Regions from separate parts of the Ruegeria sp. HKCCD4315 genome, predicted to be linked through region 1. Evidence: riboswitches for the same ligand, from Rfam matches in the RefSeq annotation. Region 1 holds a riboswitch; the other holds the start of a gene.
What was found. Region 1 has a riboswitch for cobalamin ahead of GS646_RS19935 (DUF1636 domain-containing protein). Riboswitches for the same ligand answer to the same signal wherever they lie in the genome.
Positions count from the first base shown of each region.

Region 1 (3,957 bases):
GCGGTTTCAAAAACCAGCGGTTCGCCGCAATTGTCCACTGTGATGGCTTCTGCGACCGCGCCGCTTGCCAGGCCAGTGAACAGAGCCACAGGCCAAAGTTTCTGCATCATTGTAAGCTCCTGTTATGATGACAGTTTTCGTTTTCGAATATCCAGCGCTGGGATTATGCGGCCCTCATGCTGAAAGCACAGATAATCCACACCAAAGGTGTCGCGAACACGTTCTGAGGTCAGCACGTCGCTGACGGGCCCATAACCCGTCAGGCGTGTGGATTTCATCAAGGCCACATGCGTGGCGAATTCCGGGATCATGACCAGATCATGGACGATCATGACCACCGTGACGCCCAGCTCGGCCACCAAGGACAACATGTGCCCCTTGGCGTCTGGATCCAGGTGATTGGTCGGTTCGTCCAGAAACAACAGGGATGGGTTTTGTGCCAAAGCGCGCGCGATGTGAGCGCGCTGTCGCTCGCCACCCGATAGCTGGCTCATCGGCTTGCGGGAAAGATGAGACAATCCGGTTGTTTCCAGAACTCGATCAAGATCTACCTTGTGCTCGGTTGCCGATTTATCCGCCTGAATCGGGATTTGCCCAAGCGCAACATAGTCTCGCAAACGCAACCGACCGTCTGGCATTTCTTGCTGGCCTACGACCGCGATGGTTCGGGCACGCTCATGCGCGGACAAGGTGCGCAAGCTTTTGCCTCTTATAAGCACATCACCCAGTGCAATACGTTCTATTCCGCAAAGCAACTTGAGCAGTGTTGTTTTTCCCGCGCCATTCGGACCCGCAATTGCCAGAATCGAGCCCTCCTCCAAGCCGAAGGACACGTCCTGCAAAAGGACATCGCCGTTCAAAGCGTAATATTCGAGACCCTCGACCGACAGAAAACTCATGACACCCTCTCGGTTGGCAGGGCGGGTATTCGGGACAAGGTCTTGGTGAATAACGCGGGCGGGCGTTCGGTTGCACTTGTCCAGCCATCGGAACTAAGGCGGTATTGTCCGGCGAATTCCACCACTGCGTCCAGATCCAATTCCGTGTCGATGTCTCCAAACAGATACTGCGCCTTGCCCGGTGCCTGAAGGCCAATGGTGGTTGGTCGGGAACAACCTGCCATGCAATCAACTGTTCGAATTGCAAATCCTTCGGGCAATGTTTGCGCCAGTGCGCCAGTCACTTGATCGGTGGACATGGCACCTGTGCAGGTCGCACACACAAGAATGAAATGATCAGCGATTTTCGTCATTGCATGTAGCGCTTACTGCGGGTTGGATTGATATGCAATGTTATAACGTAACGTGGCATTGAATTAACGGCACCGCGGGATGCCTCAGCGCAGTAGGTATTGAAGAAGAGCTTATTTCTGTCAGTCACCTTTAACACTGTCCGCTCCGCTTGAAACCAAGCGCGGACAGAAGGTGCTACCAATGTAAACACGCGAAAAACGTGCCATCAAAGCCTCCTTCCAGGACGCCCCGCCCCGGGTTGGTTGAACATCGGATGGCAGGTCTCCTGACTTGCGGGTCAAGGCTCGGCCCACCTTCCCAACCCTTTCGGGGTCAGTGGCGTAATGGCGTCGCTCTCCGCTTACAGTTGCGGGGGCAGTCACGGACTTGGCAAAAAAACTGTGCCGCACCGTATTCCCATTTTCATCCCTTACGGAACCATCCCGCTCAGCTAGTCTCGTGGTGCTGGACTTGTCAAGCAAGAGAATGAGTGGCGTTTGACGAAATCACTTGGGCTCAGCCCAGTTGTCTGTCGGTTATTGTCAACCCGGTTTACGTCAGTAGTCGGAAACCAATAGGAAATCTGGCGCGGCATCTTCCTCAATCTTTGAAAATCGAGGGATCGGATCTTCGAACACATTATCCGTTCGATCATCATTCACAGTCGAAACCTCGCCGATAAGGCAATCACCGTGCTCGGCCCAGAACGCGTGCCAAACTCCGGGCATCAGGGTTACGCTTTGCCCTGGTTTCAGGCGTAGATGCTCACCTGGTTGCAACGTAACAGGGCAGGCATCGCTGGGCACTGTGACAGGCGTATGCCGGTCGATGCCACCTTCTGGGTCCGATGCATAAATCTCCATCACCAGATCGCCGCCGCCACGGTTGATGATGTCCTCTGCCTTGATGATGTGGCGATGCATCGGAGACAGTTGTTTGTCTTTCGAAATCAGCAATTTTTCTGCGTAAAGCATCCCGCGCCCAGACTGCAAATCATTCACTTCGCCGTTGCGCAGCGTGAAAAGAAACAGGCCCAGTTCATCAAACCGGCCCTGAGCGTAGTCGGTGATGTCCCACCCCAACCCGCGGCTGCGGATCGTTTGCGCCACTGGGCTGCGCATCTGTTCGGGTGACCAGTCTGCAAAAGGCGGCAGTACACCGCCAAAGGACTGGATGAACGCCTGCGCTTCGGATTTGATGCGATTTATGTCAGATCGTTTCATTGTTTTTTCCAAGAATTATAGCTCATGGTCCCAAGGCGGTTCCGCCCCAGCTCGAGATACGGTTACAGCTGCAACTTCGGCGCCCAGTTCCATGGCCGCGCGCAAAGAGTTGGCAGTTAAGTTGCGTACAGCAGGTTTTGTCAGATGCCCGGCGCGGCTGAGACCAGTGAGCACACCTGCATTGAACGTGTCGCCCGCACCGATCGTATCCACGACCTGCACCGGTTTTACCGGCACCGTCACTTGCGATCCATCCGCCAGATACCCGTTTGCGCCATCGCCGCCCCGGGTCACGATCAGCGCTGATGGTCCGGCTTGCAACAGCAAGGCTGCTTTGACTGCTTCGGGTTCCGCACCGGGAATGATCCAGTCCAGATCCTCGTCCGACACTTTCACGATATCGGACTGCGCGATCATGCGGTTCAAACGCGTTCGAAAGCGGGTTTGATCCTGAATAAAACCCGGACGAATGTTGGGATCCAACATGACAGGGCGGTCGTTTCCGTGTTGAGCCAACAAAGATGCATAGGCATCTGCACATGGCTCACACGCCAAGCTTATACCCCCAAGATACAATGCCGAGATGGCAGGGAGTTGGTCTGGCATATCTTCAGGTGCCAACATACGGCCAGCCGTGTTTTCATCAACGAAACTGTAGGTTGCGTGCCCATCTTCAAGTTGTACAAACGCAAGTGTAGTGGGACGATCCGAGACAATTACATGCGAAACGTCAACGTGGCTTGCCTTTAACGCGTTGATCAGCTGTTGACCAAACATATCCGTGGAGACACCGGTCAACATTCCCACGGACTCACCCAAGCGCCCCATGGCAACAGCGGTATTCAGGATCGCGCCACCCGTATGGGGCACAAAGCCGCGTGCGCCGGACACTGTCGGCTCGGCAATCATGTCAATCAGGGCTTCCCCACAGCACAGGATCATTCCAACGTCCTCTCCCAGAGCCTCAAGCGCACAAGTCGTTCATCGCTTTAGTGCGTTTTTGCAAAAATTGTTCGCCCCGATGATGCCGAACTCGGCCTGTTCTGAGACGTAAAGGTTCAAGGATTTACGAAGCTCGCTGAACCGCCCGCCGCCATTGAATGCGTCCTTGAAATCCTGATCAAACAGCCAGCGGTTTTTCTCGGCGACCCCGCCGACAAGAAACACTCCACCAGCAGGCATAAGCGTGACAGCCATATCACCCATAAGCGCGCCCAGATGCGTTGTGAACATCTGCGCAGTTTTGACTGCGATGGGGTCCGAAGCATCGCGGGCTTCGGTCAAAATGTCTTTGGCGGAACGAAAAGACGACCGCCCGGTGCCCGCTGCCAACCCAACGGCCTGATACAGGATAGGAAGGCCAGTTCCGCTCAGAAACATCTCTGCTTCCAAAGCAAGGCTATCGCCAAAGAAACAGTCAGGAGCAATGTGACGGGCGGCTTCAAAGACGTCGACCTCGTCCCGGTGACGCGGGTACAGCCCAACATGCCCACCTTCGCCGG
Region 1 covers NZ_WVRN01000002.1:445,040-448,996, reverse strand. Annotated here, with positions in the region: gene GS646_RS19945 (ABC transporter substrate-binding protein) at 1-110, opposite strand, end outside; gene GS646_RS19940 (ABC transporter ATP-binding protein) at 123-899, opposite strand; gene GS646_RS19935 (DUF1636 domain-containing protein) at 896-1,252, opposite strand; cobalamin riboswitch at 1,491-1,690, opposite strand; gene GS646_RS19930 (D-lyxose/D-mannose family sugar isomerase) at 1,790-2,455, opposite strand; gene GS646_RS19925 (carbohydrate kinase) at 2,471-3,397, opposite strand; gene GS646_RS23010 (ROK family protein) at 3,437-3,957, opposite strand, start outside.

Region 2 (3,957 bases), on a different contig from region 1:
TCCGTTTACACTGACAGCTCAAACGGGCGTAAATGCCTTGCTTCGAACAGGTCCCGGTGCCCTTGAACACATGGATGAGCTGCGCATGTTCAACGCCCAAATGCTAAGTCCTGATGAAGCCGGATTCGAGCGGATCCGTCTGACGTTCTGACGGGTTGTCTTTTGCCCTCGCCTTCCCTATATCCAGAGTCGAGAGGTTGGCGCGGGCGAGCGCCTCGCCAACCTGGTCAGGTCCGGAAGGAAGCAGCCACAACGAGCCCCGCTTGGGTCGATGTCCAACCTCTCACTTTCCCCTCACATGCCTAATGGGTGATACGCGGTCTCACCCAAAACGTGTTCAGATGTCGACAAAGCGTGGCCAAAGGGCCGCGTTACGACGAGCAAAAGCCCCAATATGCCCAACTTCAGATAACCCAAATTCAGCAGGTTTCAGCAGATGTCGTTTGGCCTTGGGGCCATAGAGATCGGCAAGCCGCCATACCGCCTCGGGTGGGACCATCTGGTCATCTTCAAAAGTAAACAGATCCACCGGTTTTTCAGTTTCTGTCCAACGCGCATCAGGCAACCCGGCTCCGATCTCGGGCATGTAACTCGAAGGAGCGGTGCACCATTTACGCCATTGCCAGTAGACCGATGCCGGCAAATCCGCACCAAAACCGATTGCCTTTCCGGGTAAATACCCAAGCGCTTTGACCAGCAATGGGGCGTGCCCATACCAGAACACCCCGGCCAATCCACGGTAGGGCCATGGGTGATCGTTCAGGGTCACAAGCCCAGAACACACACAAATCATCCGGTCGATTTTGTCGATATCGGGCTGTACGGGTCCCAGCATGGCACCTACAGAATGACCAATCGTCCATTGTTGTGCACCGGGAAAACGCCTGCGCATTTCCGCCCGCGCCGCCGGCATATCGATCAAGGCCCAATCGGCCATTGTCGCACGTGCATCCTTCATGCGGCCGGTCAAAGAGTGCCCGAAGTCCCGGTAATCATAGGTTAGGCACGCCATGCCGCGCTCAGCGGCCAGCCAACGTGCGAAGTGGCGATAATAGTCGCGTGGCACGCCTGTGGCACTGTTCAGCACAACCACTGTGCCGGGTTCCGACAACGGTCGGTACAAGCGCGCTGAAAGGGTTGATGACCCGGACGGAAAGAGGAACTCTTCGGTCAAAACCGTCTGTTCTGTATCCAACATGATCCCTGACCCTGCGCCGAAGACAAAGTTTCTTACTTCAATAATTGAAACTCTACGCGGGAAGTTTTTACCCATCCAGCATGACCAAACGTCGGGGACAAAGATCCGCTTGACTCGGAACCGGATCAGACGCTAGCGATTGTGTGATGGTTCCTGTCCCCCACAAGGGGTCGGGATGAAAAGGGAACACGGTGCGGTTCCGTCTGGTCATCCGGACGCTAACCAATGCCGCGACTGCCCCCGCAACTGTAAGCGGTGAGCAAAGCCGAAACGCCACTGGCCCCGAGGGCTGGGAAGGTCGGCAAAGCCATGACCCGCAAGTCAGGAGACCTGCCATCGAAACTGAAACCGAAACTCGGGCGGGGTGTCCGGGCAGGTCCTGACTGCACTTCGCTGTCCCACCTGACCCGATCCTTCTGTCCACCACGCGCGGAGGGCGCAGGATGATCTGGAAGACAAAGACGCATGAATACAGCGCAACGGTATGTCAGCGGACGGGCAAAACCTGCCCCGCCCTGGCGCGGCTGGCGCGCTCGATCTCCGAGGCCATGACACAAGCTTCGGCTGCCACAGGCGACGACTTCGAGTTTGACGGTAGTAGTGAGCTTTCACATTGCACAAAAGGGTGTCAGGCAATTTTCCAGGCACAATCAGACAGTGTTCGCGTGTTTTGTGACACGCAGCCCAACGCAGCAATTGAGGACCTGAACCTCTATGCTGATCTGATTTTTGGAAACACGTTCCGCACTCTGCCATCTGGCATCATTGCAAACCCACCCTGCGCGATGATCGAGGTTGCAACGCTACGGCCCCGGAAAACCGTACACGCACCCGAACAGCTTTCGGCCTGAGGTCACACCACCTGCGCCGGGGAAACCCGGGCCGCCCAAGCCAGCTGCGCGTCTGTTTCCACAGCACAGGGGCGCAGCGAGCGCAGACGCTCCAGCGCCTTGTCAGCCCGTTCGCCGCACTCGACCATCAGACGCAGGACAACCATCCCCGACCTGCCACAGCCGCCCCGACAATGCACCAGCACTCGGCCTCCTCCAGCCAGGGCATGCCGGGCGGCGGCGCTAACTTCTGGCCACGCCTCTTCAACCGCCGCCGTTGGTGCGCCAAAGTCTTCGATCGGCAGATGCACCCACCGGCTGGCGCGGCTTTGAATATCGCTGCCAAAATCCTGCGCCCCGTGCTGAAGCATCTCGACATCCGTTGTCATTGAAATGACAATCCCCGGCTTCCACGCGGCAATCGTATCCAGATCCGTCTCATAGTCCCCGCCATGTCCGGGTATAGACGTCAGGGCCAGCGTTCCTCCTGCGACTTGCAGGGCATAGATAACCAGCTGCGACATGAACGTGTGTCCTCCACCAGGAACTCTTTACAAAAATGAGTCTTAAATTTTGTTGGAACAGCTTAGTGCGAATCCGGTCGGAATCTAAATCAAAAATCATCGCGCCTCGCAGTGGACGCGGAAGGCAGCGGCCACTACGCTGAGCCGAAGCACCGAATCCGACCGAGAAAACATGACCGACACGCCCAGCCCCGCCTATCAGGTTCTCGCCCGCAAATATCGCCCGGAAACCTTTGCCGATCTGGTGGGTCAGGACGCCATGGTGCGCACCCTGAAAAACGCATTCGAAGCGGACCGGATTGCGCAGGCTTTCATCATGACCGGCATTCGCGGCACCGGCAAAACCACCACCGCGCGGATCATCGCCAAGGGTATGAACTGCATCGGCCCCGACGGCAATGGCGGCCCGACGACCGAGCCTTGCGGGCAATGCGAACATTGCGTGGCGATCATGGAAGGCCGCCATGTCGATGTGATGGAGATGGACGCCGCCAGCCGAACCGGTGTGAATGACATTCGCGAAATAATCGACAGTGTCCGCTATCGCGCCGCCAGCGCGCGTTACAAGATCTACATCATCGACGAGGTCCACATGCTCTCGACCAGCGCTTTCAACGCGCTGCTCAAGACGCTCGAGGAACCGCCTGAACATGTGAAGTTTATCTTCGCAACAACCGAAATCCGCAAAGTGCCGGTCACGGTTCTGTCCCGCTGTCAGCGCTTTGATCTGCGCCGGATCGAGCCCGAAGATATGATCGGGCTTCTGCAAAAGATCGCAACCGCCGAAGATGCCCAAATCGCCGATGACGCGCTGGCGCTGATCACACGTGCCGCGGAAGGATCGGCACGGGATGCAACCTCGCTGCTGGATCAGGCGATTTCGCACGGGGCGGGTGAAACCACTGCCGAGCAGGTCCGCGCAATGCTGGGCCTTGCGGACCGTGGCCGCGTTCTGGACCTGATGGACATGATCCTGCGGGGCAACGCGGCGGGTGCGCTGACGGAACTCAGCGGGCAATACGCTGAGGGCGCAGACCCGCTGGCCGTCTTACGCGATCTGGCCGAAATCACCCATTGGGTGTCCGTCGTCAAAATTACGCCCGACGCCGCCGAAGACCCAACCGTTTCGCCTGACGAACGGAGCCGTGGCCAGCACATGGCAGAGGCCCTGCCGATGCGCGTTTTGACCCGGATGTGGCAGATGTTGCTGAAAGCGCTCGAAGAAGTTTCAGCCGCGCCAAACGCGATGATGGCCGCTGAGATGGCCGTTATTCGCCTGACCCACGTTGCTGATCTGCCCAGCCCTGAAGAACTGGTCAAGCGGCTGCAGGACACTCCAGCGCCTCCGGCAGGTGGACCTGGCGGCGGCACCTCGATGTCTCGGCAGGGTGCAACACCCGCGCAG
Region 2 covers NZ_WVRN01000001.1:3,023,806-3,027,762, forward strand. Annotated here, with positions in the region: gene GS646_RS14980 (bifunctional 2',3'-cyclic-nucleotide 2'-phosphodiesterase/3'-nucleotidase) at 1-151, shown strand, start outside; RNA gene ffs (signal recognition particle sRNA small type) at 191-289, shown strand; gene GS646_RS14990 (hypothetical protein) at 338-1,198, opposite strand; cobalamin riboswitch at 1,329-1,551, shown strand; gene GS646_RS14995 (hypothetical protein) at 1,642-2,049, shown strand; gene GS646_RS15000 (dual specificity protein phosphatase family protein) at 2,052-2,552, opposite strand; gene GS646_RS15005 (DNA polymerase III subunit gamma/tau) at 2,725-3,957, shown strand, end outside.
Region 2: it holds a riboswitch for cobalamin, as region 1 does, so the genes downstream of both, GS646_RS14995 (hypothetical protein) here and GS646_RS19935 (DUF1636 domain-containing protein) in region 1, are expected to answer to the same signal.